2 linked regions of the Sagittula sp. P11 genome follow. Each later gene encodes a partner of the first gene's protein in a complex. Links are inferred from orthologs where the notes say so. Each region holds a gene or a part of one and is shown on either strand. Other genes may lie near its edges. The genes, in order: uvrA and mfd.

Evidence for each region.
Region 2: the proteins of uvrA (region 1) and mfd are in contact, whole or in part, in a crystal structure (PDB 4DFC), measured with the Escherichia coli proteins. The link is inferred for Sagittula sp. P11 from one-to-one orthologs.

The regions. Positions count from the first base shown.
Region 1 is NZ_CP021913.1:106,381-114,697, reverse strand. The notes cover bases 2,290-5,704. They hold uvrA (excinuclease ABC subunit UvrA), read left to right. Parts: upstream 2,290-2,624; coding sequence 2,625-5,504; downstream 5,505-5,704. Other genes in these bases: CDO87_RS00560 (patatin-like phospholipase family protein), read left to right, coding at 5,597-5,704; CDO87_RS00570 (rhodanese-like domain-containing protein), read right to left, coding at 2,290-2,469. Also shown: CDO87_RS00580 (alpha-amylase family glycosyl hydrolase), read left to right, coding at 1-945; CDO87_RS00575 (ABC transporter ATP-binding protein), read left to right, coding at 967-2,055; more of CDO87_RS00570, read right to left, coding at 2,110-2,289; more of CDO87_RS00560, read left to right, coding at 5,705-6,631; CDO87_RS00555 (DUF2892 domain-containing protein), read right to left, coding at 6,673-6,876; CDO87_RS00550 (excinuclease ABC subunit A), read right to left, coding at 7,015-7,371; mmsB (3-hydroxyisobutyrate dehydrogenase), read right to left, coding at 7,456-8,317. UniProt on the Escherichia coli protein: The UvrABC repair system catalyzes the recognition and processing of DNA lesions. UvrA is an ATPase and a DNA-binding protein. A damage recognition complex composed of 2 UvrA and 2 UvrB subunits scans DNA for abnormalities.
Region 2 is NZ_CP021913.1:4,224,859-4,233,789, forward strand. What follows is about bases 2,774-6,802. They hold mfd (transcription-repair coupling factor), read left to right. Parts: upstream 2,774-3,122; coding sequence 3,123-6,602; downstream 6,603-6,802. Other genes in these bases: CDO87_RS20375 (excalibur calcium-binding domain-containing protein), read left to right, coding at 6,734-6,802. Outside these bases: hemB (porphobilinogen synthase), read right to left, coding at 1-938; thpD (ectoine hydroxylase), read right to left, coding at 1,044-1,979; CDO87_RS20365 (component of SufBCD complex), read left to right, coding at 2,193-2,720; more of CDO87_RS20375, read left to right, coding at 6,803-6,988; CDO87_RS20380 (methyltetrahydrofolate cobalamin methyltransferase), read right to left, coding at 7,239-8,312; CDO87_RS20385 (HAD family phosphatase), read right to left, coding at 8,309-8,931. UniProt on the Escherichia coli protein: Couples transcription and DNA repair by recognizing RNA polymerase (RNAP) stalled at DNA lesions. Mediates ATP-dependent release of RNAP and its truncated transcript from the DNA, and recruitment of nucleotide excision repair machinery to the damaged site.

The sequences.
Region 1 (8,317 bases):
ATCGCTCCGAAGGTGAACCCCTACAATCACCAGGAGCACATCTATTCGAAGAACCGGCCCGAGAACATCGCCTTCCTCGAACGGTTCCGCGCTTTGCTGGACGAATACGAAGGCAAAACCGCCGTGGGCGAGGTCGGCGACGCGCAGCGTGGGCTGGAGATCATGGGAGAGTACACGCGCGGCACCAAGCGCGTGCACATGTGCTATTCTTTCGAGTTCCTGTCGAACACCTATCCTTCTGCCGAGCGGGTGGTGAAGGTGATGAACGACGTGGACGAGCGGGCGAATGGCGGCTGGCCCTGCTGGGCCTATTCCAACCACGACGTGGTGCGCCACGCCTCGCGCTGGAACCTGCCCCCGGCGGCGCTGCGGGCTTTGACGACCCTGCAGATGTGCCTGCGCGGGTCGGTCTGCATCTACCAGGGCGAGGAACTGGGCCTGCACGAGGCCGACGTGGCCTACGAGGACCTTCAGGACCCCTACGGCATCGCCATGTGGCCGGAGTTCAAGGGCCGCGACGGGTGCCGCACGCCGATGGTCTGGGACGCTCAGGCGGTGAACGGCGGGTTCTCTGACGCCCACCCCTGGCTGCCGGTCAGCTTCGAGCACATCCGCGCCGCCGTGTCGGCGCAGGAGGAAGACCCGGGCGCGCTCTTGCACCACTACCGCAAGGCCATCGCCTTCCGTCACAGCCACATGGCGCTGAAGAAGGGCGAACACTACGGGATGGACCACACCGGCACCGTCGTGCACTTTTTCCGCAAGCACGGCGACGAGGAGATCTTTGTGGCGATCAACCTGTCGGGCGAGCCGTCGAACATCGAGATGCCGGAAGGCAGCTGGTTCCAGATCGGGCAGGAACTGGGCAGCGCCGCACCGGGACCGGACGGCAAGCTGCATCTGGGTCCGTGGCAACCTGCGCTTGCGTTGCGCAACACGCACTGAAGCGATAGAAGGGGGAGGGGCATGGCTGGACTGAAACTCAGGGACGTCGAAAAGACGTATGGCGGCACGGTCAACGTGCTGAACGACATCAACCTCGACGTCGAGGCCGGCGAACTGATCGTGTTCGTCGGGCCGTCGGGCTGCGGAAAGTCGACGCTGCTCAGGATGATCGCGGGGCTGGAGAAGATCACCGGCGGGACGCTGGAGATCGACGGGCAGGTGGTCAACGACGTGCCGCCCGCGCAGCGTGGCATCGCCATGGTCTTCCAGTCCTACGCGCTCTACCCGCACATGACGGTGCGCGACAACATGGCCTTCGCGCTGAAACTGGCAAAGAAGACCCCGGCCGAGATCGAGGAGGCGGTGAACCGCGCCGCGAAAATGCTTCAGCTGGAACCCTACCTGGACCGTCTGCCCAAGGCCCTGTCCGGCGGTCAGCGGCAGCGCGTGGCCATCGGACGCTCCATCGTGCGGGACCCGAAGGTGTTCCTGTTCGACGAACCGCTGTCGAACCTGGACGCCGCGTTGCGGGTCGCCACTCGGATCGAGATTGCCCAGCTCAAAGAGTCGATGCCGGACCGAACGATGATCTACGTGACCCACGATCAGGTGGAGGCGATGACGCTTGCCACGCGCATCGTGGTGCTGGCCAACAAGGGCATCGCGCAGGTCGGCACGCCTCTCGATCTGTATGAACGGCCCAACAGCGAGTTCGTGGCGCAGTTCATCGGTTCCCCGTCAATGAACCTGCTGCCCGGCGAGGTGATCGCCACGGGCGAGCAGACCACCGTGCGCCTCGAGGGCGGCGGAATCGCGCTGTCGAACGTGCCGACGAAGGACAGCGACATGGGGCTGAAGGTGAAGGTCGGCATCCGGCCCGAGGACTTCACCCGGACTACGGGCGAGGCGATCTTCTCGGGCGAGGTGGCCATCACCGAGGCGCTCGGCGAGGTCACGCTGCTGTACTTCGTGGCGGAGAAGGATTCGGACGCAGTCATCGCGAAGCTGCCGGGCATCCATGTCGGAATGCGCGGGCAGACCGTGCCGCTGACAGCAGTGCCGGAGAAGGTGCACCTGTTCGCGGACGGCGTGTCGCTGCTTTACCGCTGAATTCAAGGGGCGCGGCGCGTCAGTGCCGCGCACCAGTTCGGGGACACGCCCCGGTTACTCGACTTCGCCACCGGCGCGGCGCCAGTGCCCCAGCCCGCCGATGTTGTGCACCTCGGCATGGCCCATCCGTTCCAGCATCTGTTTCGCCATGGCCGACCGCGCGCCCGACGCGCAGTAGACGGCGATGGGCTTGCCGTCCTTCAGTTCGGGCACACATTCCGGCGACCGCGGATCGGCGCGCATCATCAGCGTGGCGCTGGGAATATTGATCGCGCCCTTCGCCTTGCCGCCGGACGCCAGTTCCGACGGATCGCGAATATCGACCAGAACGATGTCACCTGCGGCGGTGCGTGCCACCGCATCCGCTGCGGTCATGCCCGCCGGGGTCATGGTGCGTTGATTGAATGCGAACATTTTCGGCGTCTCCTGTGCTCTTGCGGCAATATATACATTCCTATTTTAGAATGTAAAGGCGCAGCATTGATGTTCGGTTAATGTTCTCATTTTCCGATTGGCCCGGGCGCATGTTTCAACTATGTCTAAAACGTTCATCGACCCGGGGAGTCCCCATGCCAGAGCTGAAGCAGATCGAGGTGCGTGGCGCGCGCGAGCACAATCTGAAATCGATCGACGTGGATATTCCGCGGGATCAGCTGGTTGTCATCACCGGCCTGAGTGGATCGGGCAAGTCATCGCTCGCCTTCGACACGATTTATGCCGAAGGACAGCGGCGCTATGTCGAGTCGCTCTCGGCCTACGCGCGGCAGTTCCTCGACATGATGGAGAAGCCCGACGTCGACCACATCAGCGGTTTGTCGCCGGCGATTTCCATCGAACAGAAGACGACCTCGAAGAACCCGCGCTCGACCGTCGGCACGGTAACGGAGATCTACGACTACCTCCGCCTGCTGTTCGCGCGCGTCGGCACACCCTATTCGCCCGCCACCGGCAAGCCCATCGAGGCGCAGCAGGTTCAGGACATGGTCGACCGGGTCATGGACATGGAGGAGGGGACGCGCGCCTATCTTCTGGCGCCCATCGTGCGCGACCGGAAGGGGGAGTACCGCAAGGAGTTCCTCGAACTGCGCAAGCAGGGCTTCCAGCGGGTCAAGGTGGACGGCACGTTCTACGAACTGGACGAGCCGCCGACCCTCGACAAGAAGTTCCGCCATGACATCGACGTGGTTGTGGATCGCGTCGTCGTGCGCGACGGGATGCAGACCCGGCTTGCCGACAGCTTCCGCACGGCGCTGGACCTCGCCAACGGCATCGCCATCCTGGAAACCGCACCGAAGGAAGGCGAGCCGGAGCGCATGACGTTCTCGGAGAATTTTGCCTGCCCGGTCAGCGGGTTCACCATCCCGGAAATCGAGCCGCGGCTGTTTTCGTTCAACGCCCCATTCGGCGCCTGTCCGGAGTGTGACGGCCTGGGTGTGGAGCTGTTCTTCGACGAGCGGCTGGTGGTTCCGGACCAGACGCTGAAGATCAAGGACGGCGCGTTGGCGCCCTGGCGGAAGGGCAAGAGCCCGTATTTCATCCAGACCATCGACGCCATCGCCAAGCACTACGAGTTCGACAAGAACGCCCGCTGGAAGGACCTTCCGGCGCATGTGCAGCAGGTTTTCCTGTACGGCTCCGGCGAAGAGGAGATCCCGTTCCGTTACGATGAGGGCGGCCGCATCTACAACGTTACCCGCACCTTCGAGGGTGTCATTCCCAACATGGAACGGCGCTACCGCGAGACGGATTCGAGCTGGGTCCGCGAGGAGTTCGAACGGTATCAGAACAACCGTCCCTGCGGCGCCTGCAGCGGCTACCGCCTGCGGGAAGAAGCGCTGGCGGTGAAGATCGGTCCGTCCAGCGACAAGGAGCACCTGCTGCACGTCGGGCAGGTCGTTCAGATGTCGATCCGCCAGGCCTTCGACTGGTGCGAGACGGTGCCCGCCAACCTGACGCAGCAGAAGAACGAGATCGCCCGCGCCATCCTGAAGGAGATCCGCGAACGTCTCGGCTTCCTGAACAACGTGGGTCTCGAATACCTGACCCTCAGCCGCAACGCCGGGACCCTGTCGGGCGGCGAAAGCCAGCGCATACGTCTGGCCAGCCAGATCGGCAGCGGCCTGACCGGCGTGCTCTACGTGCTGGACGAGCCGTCCATCGGCCTGCACCAGCGCGACAACTCCCGTCTGCTCGACACGCTGAAGAACCTGCGCGACCAGGGCAACACGGTGCTGGTGGTGGAACACGACGAGGAGGCGATCCGCGAGGCAGACTACGTCTTTGACATCGGCCCCGGTGCCGGTGTGCACGGCGGGCAGGTGGTGTCCAAGGGCACGCCCGAAGAGGTGCAGAACGACCCCGCCAGCCTGACGGGCCAGTACCTCTCCGGCGCGCGCGAGATCGCTGTCCCGACTGAGCGCCGCAAGGGCAACAAGAAGAAGCTGAAGGTGGTCAAGGCGACCGGCAACAACCTCAAGGAGGTGACGGCCGAGTTCCCGCTGGGCAAGTTCGTCTGCGTGACCGGCGTGTCCGGCGGCGGCAAGTCGACGCTGACCATCGAGACGCTGTTCAAATCGGCCTCCATGGCGCTGAACGGCGCGCGCCAGACGCCCGCGCCCTGCGAGACGATCAAGGGGCTGGAGCACCTCGACAAGGTGATCGACATCGACCAGCGGCCCATCGGGCGCACCCCTCGGTCCAACCCCGCGACCTACACCGGCGCCTTCACCCCGATCCGCGACTGGTTTGCCGGTCTCCCGGAGGCGAAGGCGCGCGGTTACAAGCCCGGACGGTTCTCCTTCAACGTGAAGGGCGGCCGCTGCGAGGCGTGCCAAGGCGACGGTGTGATCAAGATCGAGATGCACTTCCTGCCCGACGTCTACGTCACCTGCGAGACCTGCAAGGGCAAGCGCTACAACCGCGAGACGCTGGAAATCCTGTTCAAGGGCAAGAGCATAGCCGACGTTCTTGATATGACGGTCGAAGACGCGCAGGTCTTCTTCAAGGCCGTGCCGTCGATCCGCGACAAGATGGATGCGCTGATGCGCGTGGGCCTCGGCTACATCAAGGTCGGCCAGCAGGCGACGACCCTTTCGGGCGGCGAGGCGCAGCGCGTGAAGCTGTCGAAGGAACTGGCCAAGCGGTCCACGGGCCGCACGCTGTATATCCTCGACGAACCCACGACCGGCCTGCATTTCGAGGACGTGCGCAAGCTCCTCGAAGTGCTCCACGAACTGGTCGATCAGGGCAACACGGTCGTGGTGATCGAGCACAACCTCGACGTCATCAAGACTGCCGACTGGCTGATCGACATCGGTCCCGAAGGCGGCGACGGCGGCGGAGAGATCGTGGCCGTGGGCACCCCCGAGGAGGTCGCGGAGGTGGAGCGCAGCCACACCGGGCGCTACCTGAAGCCGATGCTCGAAGCCCGTAAGGTGGCTGCCGAATAGCAGGTCTGCGCGCCGTGCCGACCCGGGTTTTTGCCCTAGGTGATATGGTGAACCCATGCGCCGCGTAGGGCGCGGATCTGACGGAGGCAACGATGACGGTTCTCGGACTGGCGTTGGGGGCGGGCGGTGCCCGCGGATGGTGTCACATCGGGGTGCTGCGCGCGCTTGAGGACATGGGCGTGGAGCCGCAGGTGGTGGCGGGATGCTCCATGGGGGCGGTGGTCGGCGCGGCCTGGGCTGGCGGCAAGCTAGACGCGCTCGAAGACTGGGCGCGCGGTTTGACGCAAGGCAAGTTCCTGAAGTTCCTCGACTTCCGGCTGGACCGGGGCGGCGTGATCGAGGGCAAGGCCGTCACCCGCCTGATGGAGGAGCTGGAGCTTCCGGAGAACATCGAAGACCTGCCGCGCCCCTTCCTCGCCGTTGCCACGGACATGAGCACCGGGCGCGAGATCTGGCTGCGGAAGGGCAATCTGGCACAAGCGGTCAGGGCCTCTGCGTCGATCCCGGGTGTCTTTTCTCCGACCGAAGTGGATGGCCGCTGGTTGCTGGACGGCGGGCTGATCAATCCGGTTCCGGCCTCTGCCGTCCGTGCGCTTGGCGCGACCTGCACCATCGCGGTCCACCCCGACGCGCGCCACGGCAAGATGTGGGAACCGAAGCCGGTGACCGGTTTGTGGGACAAGCTGGGTGCGCAACTGCCGGAAACCATCGGCGGGTTGCTGCCCCAGACCCGGAAAGAGCCCGTGCCCGGCTACGCCGAGGTGGTGACCATCTCTATCGAGATCATGATGGAGTTCATGCGCAAGGCGCGCGAGGCTTCCGATCCGCCGGACGTGCTGCTGCAGGCCGATTTGCTGAACGCCATGGGATTGCTGGAACTCTACCGCGCAGATGTTGCCATAGACGAAGGCCGGCGCATCGCCGAGGAGGCGCGCGACCGGATCATGGAGGTGGCCGGTGTGACCCCGGAAGCCACGCCGGCGTTCACCAAGCCGGAGTCCGCGAAGGACGGCAGCGAGACCTCCAGCCTTCCGCCCAGCATCGCGCCGGAGGAAGAGCCGGGCGGCGGCAGCGGCAACGACACGCCGGAGCCGGTCTACGAGAGGGTCAGGACGTCGCTGTCCTGAGGCGGCAGGGCGCGCGCGGCGCCCCAATGCCGCTTTGATCCTTACTTGGTCTTGCAGGTGTTGATGCCCAGAAGGCTGTAGGGCGGGCAGGACCCCATGGCCGAGGTGGCCAGCATCAGGACGCCGACGATCCCGGCGATCCAAGCCCAAACCCCGGCAAGCGTGGCGAAGGCGAGGATGAGCAGGACGACGCCCAGAACGGCGCGGACGATACGGTCGGTTTGACCCATGTTTTTCGCGAACATCGAAGACTTCCCCCAAAAGATTGATCTGCAATAAGCCTTAGATTGCGGGGCTCCGCGGGGAAATGATGTGGATCAACTTCGAGAATCTGCAAATGAAATGAGAGAGGGGGCCGCCTTTGAAGGCGGCCCCGCGGGATATCAGTTCGAAAGTTCGGCAATCGCACCGATGATCGACAGGACGGCGCGGGTGTCCGGATCGACGCGCACAACCTGATTGCCTAGGTGGTAATACGTTCGGTTCGGATCGAGCCCGTACTGCGAGGGGTTCTCCAGCAGGATGTAACGGTCGGGGATCGGCTCACCGCGGCGGACTTCGTAATACACCTTGTCGTTGTCAGCCTTCCCGCCCTGCGGCATCTTCTTGGCAAGGCCCGGCGGGACGCAGGCCGGGTCCTTCTTGGCAAGACCCGGGGGGCAGGCCTTTTCGGCGCTTGCCGCAAGCGGGGCGGTCAGGGTGATGAGGCCAAGGGCCGTTGCGGTGAGGATTCGTTTCATTCCTGCTCTCCTGTACTGTGGGAACAGGGACGTAACGCAGCTTCCTCGACGTTTCGTTGCATGGCTTTTTCGGATCGGCAAAAATCAGCCGCGGTGCCGTTTCTCGAAGCGTGGCAGCATTGCAGAGAAGTCGCGTCCCTTGCCGTCCTCGTCCTCGACAAACGTGCGGTAAAGTTCCGTCGCGGCCTGTCCCATCGGCGTGTCGGCATCCGCGGCCTCAGCCGCCTGCTGGCTGAGGCGCAGGTCCTTCAGCATCAGGTCGGCGGCGAAACCGGGCTTGTAGCCGTTGTCGGCGGGTGAGGTCGGGCCGACGCCCGGTGCGGGGCAATAGGCGTTCATGGACCACGAGTAGCCGGAAGAGGTGGAGACCACGTCGAACATAGCCTCCCGCGAGAGGCCGAGCTTGTCGGCCAGCGAGAAGGCCTCGCAGGTGGCGATCATGGTGACGCCGAGGATCATGTTGTTGCAGATCTTGGCGGCCTGACCGTTGCCGGAGGCACCGCAATGCACCGCCTTCTGACCCATGATGTCGAACAGCGGTTTCGTAATGGTAAACGCCTCGTCCGGTCCGCCGACCATGAAGGTCAGCGTGCCGCCCGACGCGCCACCGATCCCGCCCGACACCGGCGCGTCCAGCGCCATCAACCCTGCCTCCGTCGCCTGTTCGGCCACCGCGCGGGCGGAGTCCACGTCGACGGTGGAACAATCGAGCAGCACCGCGCCCTTCTCCATGTGGGGGATGATCTCGGCCGCGACGCCGCGCAGGATGTCGCCGTTGGGTAGCATGGTTATGACCACCTGGGCGCCCTTGACCGCCTCGGGGGCGGAGGCGGCGCTGGTCACGCCCTCGGCGGTGGTGCCCGCCACGTCGAAGCCGGTGACGGCGTGGCCCGCCTTGGCCAGGTTCGCCGCCATGGGCGCCCCCATGTTGCCCAGTCCGATGAAG
Region 2 (8,931 bases), 4.1 Mb from region 1 along the record:
CCTGCGCGCTTGAAGGCGGTCAGGCTCTCCATCATCACCTTCTGGCCGTCGACCCAGCCGCGTTCGCCCGCGCCCGCCAGCATCGCGTATTCGCCCGACACCTGGTAGGCGAAGGTCGGCGCGCCGAAGGTGTCCTTGGCGCGGCGGCAGATGTCCAGATACGGCATCCCCGGCTTTACCATGATCATGTCCGCGCCTTCGCCCAGGTCGCGGGCGATCAGCCGCATGGCTTCGTCGGAATTGCCCGGGTCCTGCTGGTAGGTCTTCTTGTCGCCCTTGAGCGCGCCGGACGCGCCCACCGCATCGCGGAACGGCCCGTAGAAGGCAGAGGCATACTTGGCCGCGTAGCTCAGCAGCAGCACGTCCTGATGGCCCGCGCCTTCAAGTGCGGTGCGGATCGCGCCGATGCGCCCGTCCATCATGTCCGAGGGCCCGATGATGTCGGCGCCCGCCTCGGCTTGGGACAGCGCCTGCTTCACCAGCGCCTCGACGGTGCGGTCGTTGACGATCACCCCGTCCTCCACAAAGCCGTCGTGGCCGTCGATGCTGTAGGGGTCGAGCGCCACGTCGGTCATCACCGCGATGTCCGGCACCGCCGCCTTGATCGCGCGGGTGGCGCGGTTCGACAGGTTCTCGGGGTTCCAGGCCTCGGCGCAGTCCTTGGTCTTGAGCGCCGGGTCGGTATAGGGAAACAGGCAGATCGCCGGGATGCCCAGCGCATGGGCCTCGCGCGCGGCTTCCACCACCTTGTCGACCGACAGCCGGTTCACCCCGGGCATGGAATGGATCGGCTCCGACACGCCCTCGCCGTCGCGCACGAAGACCGGCCAGATGAAGTCCGCCGGGCTCAGCACCGTCTCGGCCACAAGCGCGCGAAGCGCGGGCGTGCGGCGCAGACGGCGAAGTCGCAGGGCGGGGAAGGGGGCGTGGCTGTGCATCTGGCATCTCCTTTGGCTTCGCGCGCAAAAGGGATGCACCCGCGGTCCCCGCTTGTCCAGTGGCCCGCCCGCGACGAATTGGGGCGGGCCGCAGGGGCGGTTCCGTCAGGCCAGGGCGCCCTCGCGCACCTCAAGCGCCTCGGGCGTGCCGCGGCGGGCCAGGTAGTCCGGGCGCGGCGCGGGAGCGGCAAACGGCGCCACGGGCGCGTTCGACACGGCGTTGTAGACGAAGAACGCGTTGGAGCGCGGGCTGGGCGTGATGTTCCCGTTCGAGCCGTGCAGCGTGTTGCAGTCGAACAGGATCAGCGTGCCCGCCGGACCCTCCGCATCGTCGATCCCGCAAAGGCGCGCCATGTCGGCAAGGCTCTCCTGCGAGGGCGTGCCCACCTCCTGGCGTGCGAGCGAGGACTTGTGGTTGTCCTCGGGTGTCTCGCCCCGGCAGGACACGTAGGTCTTGTGCGACCCCGGCATCAGCATCAGTGCGCCGTTGTGCGCCACGTTGTCGGTCAGCAAGAGCGAGGCCGACAGCGCGCGCATCCGGGGCATCCCGTCCTCCGCGTGCCATGTCTCGAAGTCCGAGTGCCAGTAGAACTCCTTGCCGGTGAAGCCCGGCTTGTAGTTCAGGCGCGACTGGTGGATCGCCACCTCGTCGCCCAGGATGAAGCGGGCGATCCCCGCCAGCCGGGCGTCGCGGGAAAGCCTGTCCATCAGCGCGTCTTCCGCCTCCAGTTGAAAGACGGTGCGCACCGCGTCGCCGCCCGGTTCGGTGACGACGTGATCGGCATCGCTGCCCGCCAGCCGGGACCGGATCTCTCCGGCGCGGGCGACCAGCGCCTTCACCTCGGCCGGGGTGAACAGGTCCTTCAGCACGAGATAGCCGTTCCTCTCGAAGAATGCGGCCTCCTCGCGGGTGATCGGCGCATCCGCCTCCCAGTCCTGCCAGAGCACCGGGTCCTCACGCTCCATCCAGCGCTCCCGCTCGGGGGCACGGGTGGGGTAGGCATCGGCGCATGCGGGATCGGGCGCGTATTCCAGCGGCATTGGTTCCTCCTGTGATTGGTTTTCGGCGACGGACGATCAAGCATCCGTCTGCTTCCTCAGCGCACGGGACCCGCCCCGGGTTCCATCCTGTGTGCACCCGCCGCCGGGGAAGGAAGCCACGTCAACGCCGCCCGCGGGTCCCGACTGTTTGTCGCTGGGCATTTGCGCGGACGCGCGGTAGTAAGTCCGAAAAGCAGCAGGGAAAAGGCAGGCATGGACTGGTACGGCACGGTGTTCGAAGTGATCGACATGCGGTCCTTCTCCAACCTCTGGTTCTGGATCGTCCTCGCCGTCCTGTGGTCCTCGACCAGCCACTGGGTGCTGGGCGTGCCCTTCGACATGGTCGCCCGCGCGCGCCGCAGCGGCGGGCAGGCAGAACAGGACCTCGAGGACCTGGTGCGCATCAACACCAACCGCTTTCTCTACATCGTCGACGAATCCGGTCTCTTCCTCTCGGCCCTGACGTCGGCCTTCCTGTCGGGCGCCGCGATCCTCGGATTCTGGTACGGGGTGGAACTGGCGCAGGCGCTCTTCCTGCTGGGCTTCCCGATGACGCTGGTGGGGCTGCTGAGCGTCTATTCCGCGCGCCGCATCCGCGCGGGCGAGCAATCCGGAGAGCCGCTCTGGCGCCGCCTGCGGGTGCACCGGGTCATCACCCAGATGATCGGGCTTGTGTCGATCTTCGTCACCGCGCTCTGGGGGATGTTCCAGAACCTCTCCATCGGCGTGCTCGGCGGCTGAGCGCCGGGCAGGGCGGCGCATAGCCCCGCCCTACGTCGGGCCGGTCCTTTGTGGGCAAGGGCGTGCGATGTCCTTCGCGGGGAGGGTTTCGGGACTCACCAGAAGAAAACCCTGCTTTCTGCCGATGCCGTCCCTCGCCGTCTTGCTGCCTGACAGGGTCGTCGCCCCGCGCCAAGCAAAATAGCCGTATCCCCCTTGCGGGGGCCCCTCGGCGATTTGGCTTGTCCCGGCGCGCCGCCCCCGTCGGGGCATCGACAGGCGAGGGACGGCTCCGGAAGAAAGCTGGCGGCGGTCGGGCCGGTGCGGGGGCGCGTGTGCCGGGCCCTTGCGCTGGATCGGTGACGGCGGGGGACGGAGAGGTCTTGCTTGACGGCGCCGCACGGTCGGGCCATCTGGGGCGGCATGGCTGGACAGGTGATCATCGGCGGCGCCCCGGAGGGCTTTGACGCGCGGCTCGTGCTGGGCGAGGTGGCGAAGGCGGGCGGGCCGGTGGTGCACATCGCCCGCGACGACAAGCGGCTGGCGGCGATGCGCGATGCGCTGGCCTTCTTTGCCCCGGACATGCCTGTGGTGGTCTTCCCCGCCTGGGACTGCGTGCCCTACGACCGGGTGTCGCCCAATGCCGACATCTCGGCGGCACGCATGGCGACGCTGGCGGGGCTGGCGCACGGCATGCCGGACCGCTTTGTCCTGCTGACGACGCTGGGCGCGGCCATGCAGCGTCTGCCCGCCCGCGAGGTGCTGCGCGAGGCGGCCTTCACCGCCCGCGTGGGCGACCGTGTCGACGAGGAGGCCCTGCGCGCCTTCCTCGTGCGCATGGGGTTCAGCCAGGCACCCACGGTGACGGAGCCCGGCGATTACGCCATCCGCGGCGGCATCATCGACATCTACCCGCCGGGCGAGGGCGGGCCCGTGCGGCTCGACTTCTTCGGCGACACGCTGGAGGGCGCGCGCCGCTTCGACGCGGCCTCCCAGCGGACGACGGAAAAGCTCGACGTGGTGGAACTGGCGCCGGTGTCCGAGGTGATCCTCGACGAGGCGGCGATCCTGCGCTTCCGCCAGAACTACCGGATCGAATTCGGCGCGGCAGGCACCGACGACCCGCTTTACGAGGCGGTGAGCGCCGGCCGCAAGCACGCCGGGATCGAGCACTGGCTGCCGTTCTTCCACGACCGGCTGGAAACGCTCTTCGACTACCTGCCGGGCGCGCCGGTGCTGATGGACGACCAGCTGACGCCCGCGCGGCTGTCGCGCTGGGACAGCATCGCCGACCAGTACGAGACCCGCAAGCACGCGCTCTCGCAGAAGAAGACGCTGGGCAGCACGGTCTACAAGCCCGTCCCGCCGGACCTGCTCTACCTCGATGATGGCGCGTGGGAACAGGCGATCGGCGACCGCCGCCGCGTGCAGTTCCATCCGCTGCCGCAGGCCACCGGGCCGGGCGTGGTGGACGCGGGCGGGCGCATCGGGCGCAACTTCTCCCCCGAGCGCCAGCAGGAAAACATCAGCCTGTTCGCCGCCCTTGCCGACCACGTGAAGAAGAAGCTAGATCTGGGCCCTGTCGTCATCGCCTCGTGGTCCGAAGGGGCACGCGAACGCCTCACCGGCCTGATCGAGGACGAGGGCCTGGCCGAGGTCATCCCGATCTCCAACGCCACCCGCGTCGGCAAGCGCGGTCTGCACCTGGCGGTCTGGGCGCTCGACACCGGGTTCGAGGCCCCGTGGGAGGCCGCGGGCGACAAGGGGCGGATCACCGTCGTCTCGGAACAGGACGTGCTGGGCGACCGGCTGATCCGCAAGCCCGCGAAGCGCCGCAAGGCCGAGAACTTCCTGACCGAGCACCAGTCCCTGTCGCCGGGCGATCTGGTGGTGCACGTCGACCACGGCATCGGCCGCTACATGGGGATGGAGGTCATCACCGCCGCGGGCAGCCCGCACGAATGCCTGCTGCTGCAATACGCCGAGGACGCAAAGCTCTACCTGCCCGTCGAGAACATCGAGCTGCTGTCCAAGTACGGCCACGACGAGGGTCTGCTCGACCGGCTGGGCGGCGGCGCGTGGCAGGCGAAGAAGGCCAAGCTCAAGGAACGCATCCGCGAGATGGCCGACCGGCTGATCCGGATCGCCGCCGAACGCGCCCTGCGCAAGGCGCCCATGCTCGACCCGCCGCCGGGCGCCTACGAAAGTTTTGCCGCGCGTTTCCCGTACTCCGAAACCGACGACCAGCTTGCCGCCATTGACGACGTGATGGCCGACCTCCAGTCCGGCCAGCCGATGGACCGGCTGATCTGCGGCGACGTGGGCTTCGGCAAGACCGAGGTCGCGATGCGCGCCGCCTTTGTCGCCGCCATGTCCGGCGTGCAGGTGGCGGTGATCGCGCCCACGACGCTGCTCGCCCGCCAGCACTACAAGTCCTTTGCCGAACGCTTCCGCGGCTTCCCGCTCGAGGTCGCGGCCCTGTCGCGCTTCGTCCCGGCCAAGCAGGCCGCCAAGACTCGCGAGGGCATCGCCAAGGGCACCGTGGACATCGCCATCGGCACCCATGCGCTTCTGGCCAAGAACATCCGCTTCCAGAACCTCGGCCTCTTGATCATCGACGAGGAGCAGCGCTTCGGCGTGCAGCACAAGGAACGGCTGAAACAGCTCCGCTCCGACATCCACGTGCTGACGCTCACCGCCACGCCGATCCCGCGGACGCTGCAGCTCTCGCTGACCGGGGTACGCGACCTGTCGATCATCGGCACGCCGCCGGTCGACCGCCTGTCGATCCGCACCTATGTCTCGGAATTCGATCCCGTCACCGTGCGCGAGGCGCTCCTGCGCGAACACTACCGCGGCGGGCAGTCCTTCGTCGTCGTGCCGAAGATCACCGACCTGCCGGAGATCGAGGAATTCCTGAAGGAACAGGTCCCCGAATGCTCCTACGTGGTGGCGCACGGCCAGATGGCGGCGGGCGACCTCGACGAGCGGATGAACGCCTTCTACGACGGCAAGTACGACGTGCTGGTGGCCACCACCATCGTGGAATCCGGCCTCGACATCCCGACCGCCAACACCATGATCGTGCACCGCGCCGACATGTTCGGCCTCAGCCAGCTCTACCAGATCCGGGGCAGGGTGGGCCGGTCCAAGACCCGCGCCTACTGCTACCTGACGACGAAGCCGCGCGCAAAGCTGACCGCCACCGCCGAGAAACGCCTGCGCGTGCTGGGGGCCATCGACATGCTGGGCGCGGGCTTCAGCCTCGCCTCGCAGGACCTCGACATCCGCGGCGCGGGCAACCTCCTGGGCGAGGAACAGTCCGGCCAGATGCGCGACGTGGGCTACGAGTTGTACCAGTCCATGCTGGAGGAGGCGATCTCCAAGATCCGCTCCGGCGAGATGGAGGGCCTGACCGAGGAAGACGGCCAGTGGGCGCCGCAGATCAACCTCGGCGTGCCGGTGCTGATCCCCGAAGACTACGTGCCCGACCTCGACGTGCGGCTGGGCCTGTACCGCCGCCTGTCGTCCCTGACCACCAAGGTGGAGCTGGAAGGCTTTGCCGCCGAGCTGATCGACCGCTTCGGCAAGCTCCCGCGCGAGGTGAACACCCTTCTTCTGGTGGTGCGCATCAAGGCGATGTGCAAGCGCGCGGGCATCGCCAAGCTCGACGGCGGGCCGAAGGGCGCGACGATCCAGTTCCACAACGACAAGTTCGCCTCGCCCGAGGGGCTGGTGGCATTCATCAACGACCAGAAGGGGCTGGCGAAGATCAAGGACAACAAGATCGTCGTCCGCCGCGACTGGAAGAAGGACCGCGACAAGATCCAGGGCGCCTTCGCCATTGCCCGCGATCTGGCCGAACACGCGGGCGTCCTGAAGAAGCGCGCCGAGAAGGCCTGACTCCGGTCATGCGCCTGTCGGTCTGCGACCGCGTGCCGCCGGGCAAACCGCGTGGTGCGGCGGCGTTTCCTGTTTGGCGGGCGGGACCGCTCCGTTAACGTGTATGAACGAAACGTTAACGGGTGTTCACCATGCGAGTTCTCACGGTTCTTCTTCTCATCGCCACCACGTCCTCCGCCACGGCGGAACCGCTCACGGCCGCCGACCTGCGGTCGCGGCTGGCGCCTTACCAGACCGCGCAGGCCTACGACTGCCGGGACGTGAGCTGCAAGCAACTGCGTTCCTGTGAGGAGGCCTGCTTCAAGCTGATCCAGTGCGGACAGTCGAAGCGGGACGGCGATCACGACGGCATCCCCTGCGAAAACCTCTGCCGCTCCCGCTGCTGAGGTTTTTCCTGCCTTTCGGCCCGGCGTTCACGCGGTCGTGATGACCGCTGGTGCGGAAATCCTGCGTCGCACCGGAAAACGGTCTGGCTGACCCCGAATGGGGCGCCCCGGGGCCGGGGCGATGGTTAACAACCGGCCGGTTCAGGGGGCCGAACCGGCCGGGACTCACCTTTCCAAAACGTAAACGGCGCGCGGTTAACAGGCCGCGCGCCGCATGTCTTGACTTGGTTTGGGGCCGGTGCGCGGGCGCTCAGGCCCGGCGGCGACGCCCGCCACGGCGCCCGCCGGCACCGCCACCGGCTTCCCCGGCAGGTTTGTTAAAGGAAATCCAGGCCGCGCCACCGTCGTCGTGGTTGGTCAGCAGGTTGGCGGCGCGGATGGCCTCCATCTCCTTGCCGGGACGCGGCTTGGTCGACCCCATGCCGAACAGGGTGACGAAGGTTTCGTCGTCCATGTCCTCGGGCAGGATGATGCCCGCGGCTTCAACCTGTTGTTTCTTCTCGGCAATCTTGGCCGCGTTGATCGGCAGCGCCACCGGGTTCATGATCGCGGAGGTCATGCCCGCGCCCATCGCCATCGGCAGGAAGGCATTGTTGATGCCGTGCCGGTTGGGCAGGCCGAAGCTGATGTTGGACGCGCCGCAGGTGGTGTTCACGCCCAGCTCCTCGCGCAGGCGCCTAACCAAGGTAAACACCTGATGACCAGCCGTGGCCATCGCGCCGATAGGCATGACAAGCGGGTCGACCACAATATCGTGTGCCGGGATGCCGAAATCGGCCGCGCGCTGGACGATTTTCTTGGCGACGGCAAAGCGGACCTCCGGGTCCTCGCTGATGCCCGTGTCGTCGTTCGAGATCGCCACGACCGGCACGTTGTATTTCTTCACCAGCGGCAGAACCAGCTCCAGCCGCTCTTCCTCGCCGGTGACGGAGTTCAGCAGCGGACGCCCCTCTGCCGCTGCAAGACCGTTCTCCAGCGCGCCGGGAACGGAGGAGTCGATGCACAAGGGAGCGTCCACAACCTTTTGAACACACTCGACAAGTTGGCGCATCAGCTCCGGTTCGACAAAGTTGTTGTCGGCATAGCGCGGGTCCTCGGCCATCTTGTTGGAGAACACCGCGCCGGAGTTGATGTCGAGCACCGTGGCCCCCGCCGCGACCTGCGCGATGGCGTCCGCCTCCACGCGGGAAAAGTCGCCGCGCTCCAGTTCCTCGTTGAGGATCTTGCGCCCGGTCGGGTTGATACGCTCCCCGATCACGCAGAACGGCTGGTCAAATCCGATGATCGCGGTTTTGGTCTTCGACTCGACGACGGTACGGGTCATGTGGTGGTCTCTCCCTTCAATCGCGCGCACAGAGCGTCGAGCGATATGTCCTTGAAATCCTGTAGTGTTTCGCGTGCGCCGCTGGCCCGCAAAGTGGCATCGTCGAGGCTGGAGCGGATACCGATGGCATAGGCCCCGGACCCCGCCGCAGCCCGCATCCCCGAGGGGCTGTCCTCGAAGGCGATGCAGTGGCCGGGTGCCACGCCAAGCTGGCGCATCGCCTCCCGGTAGGGCATCGGATCGGGCTTGCCGCGCTCACATTCTTCCCCGATTACAATGACTTCAAAGGCGTCCCTCAACTCGATGGCCTGCAGCATCGCCTCGGCGTTGGCGCGCATGGCGTTGGTCACCACCGCCAGCCGCCAGCCCTCGGCCTCTGCCGCGCGCACCAGCGCCTGAACCCCCGGCATCCCCGGATAGGGACGCGGCAGACGATTGCGGAACTCCGCCTCCTTCGCCTCCGACAGGCCTTGCGGATCATCCAGATCGGGCAGGATTTCCGCAAAGATATCAACGTTCAGGCGGCCGTGGACCCGGGCCATGTAGAAGTCGTGGGTCACCTCGATCCCGTAAGGCGCCATCATTTCGGCAAAGACACGGGCGTGGATCGCGTCCGTGT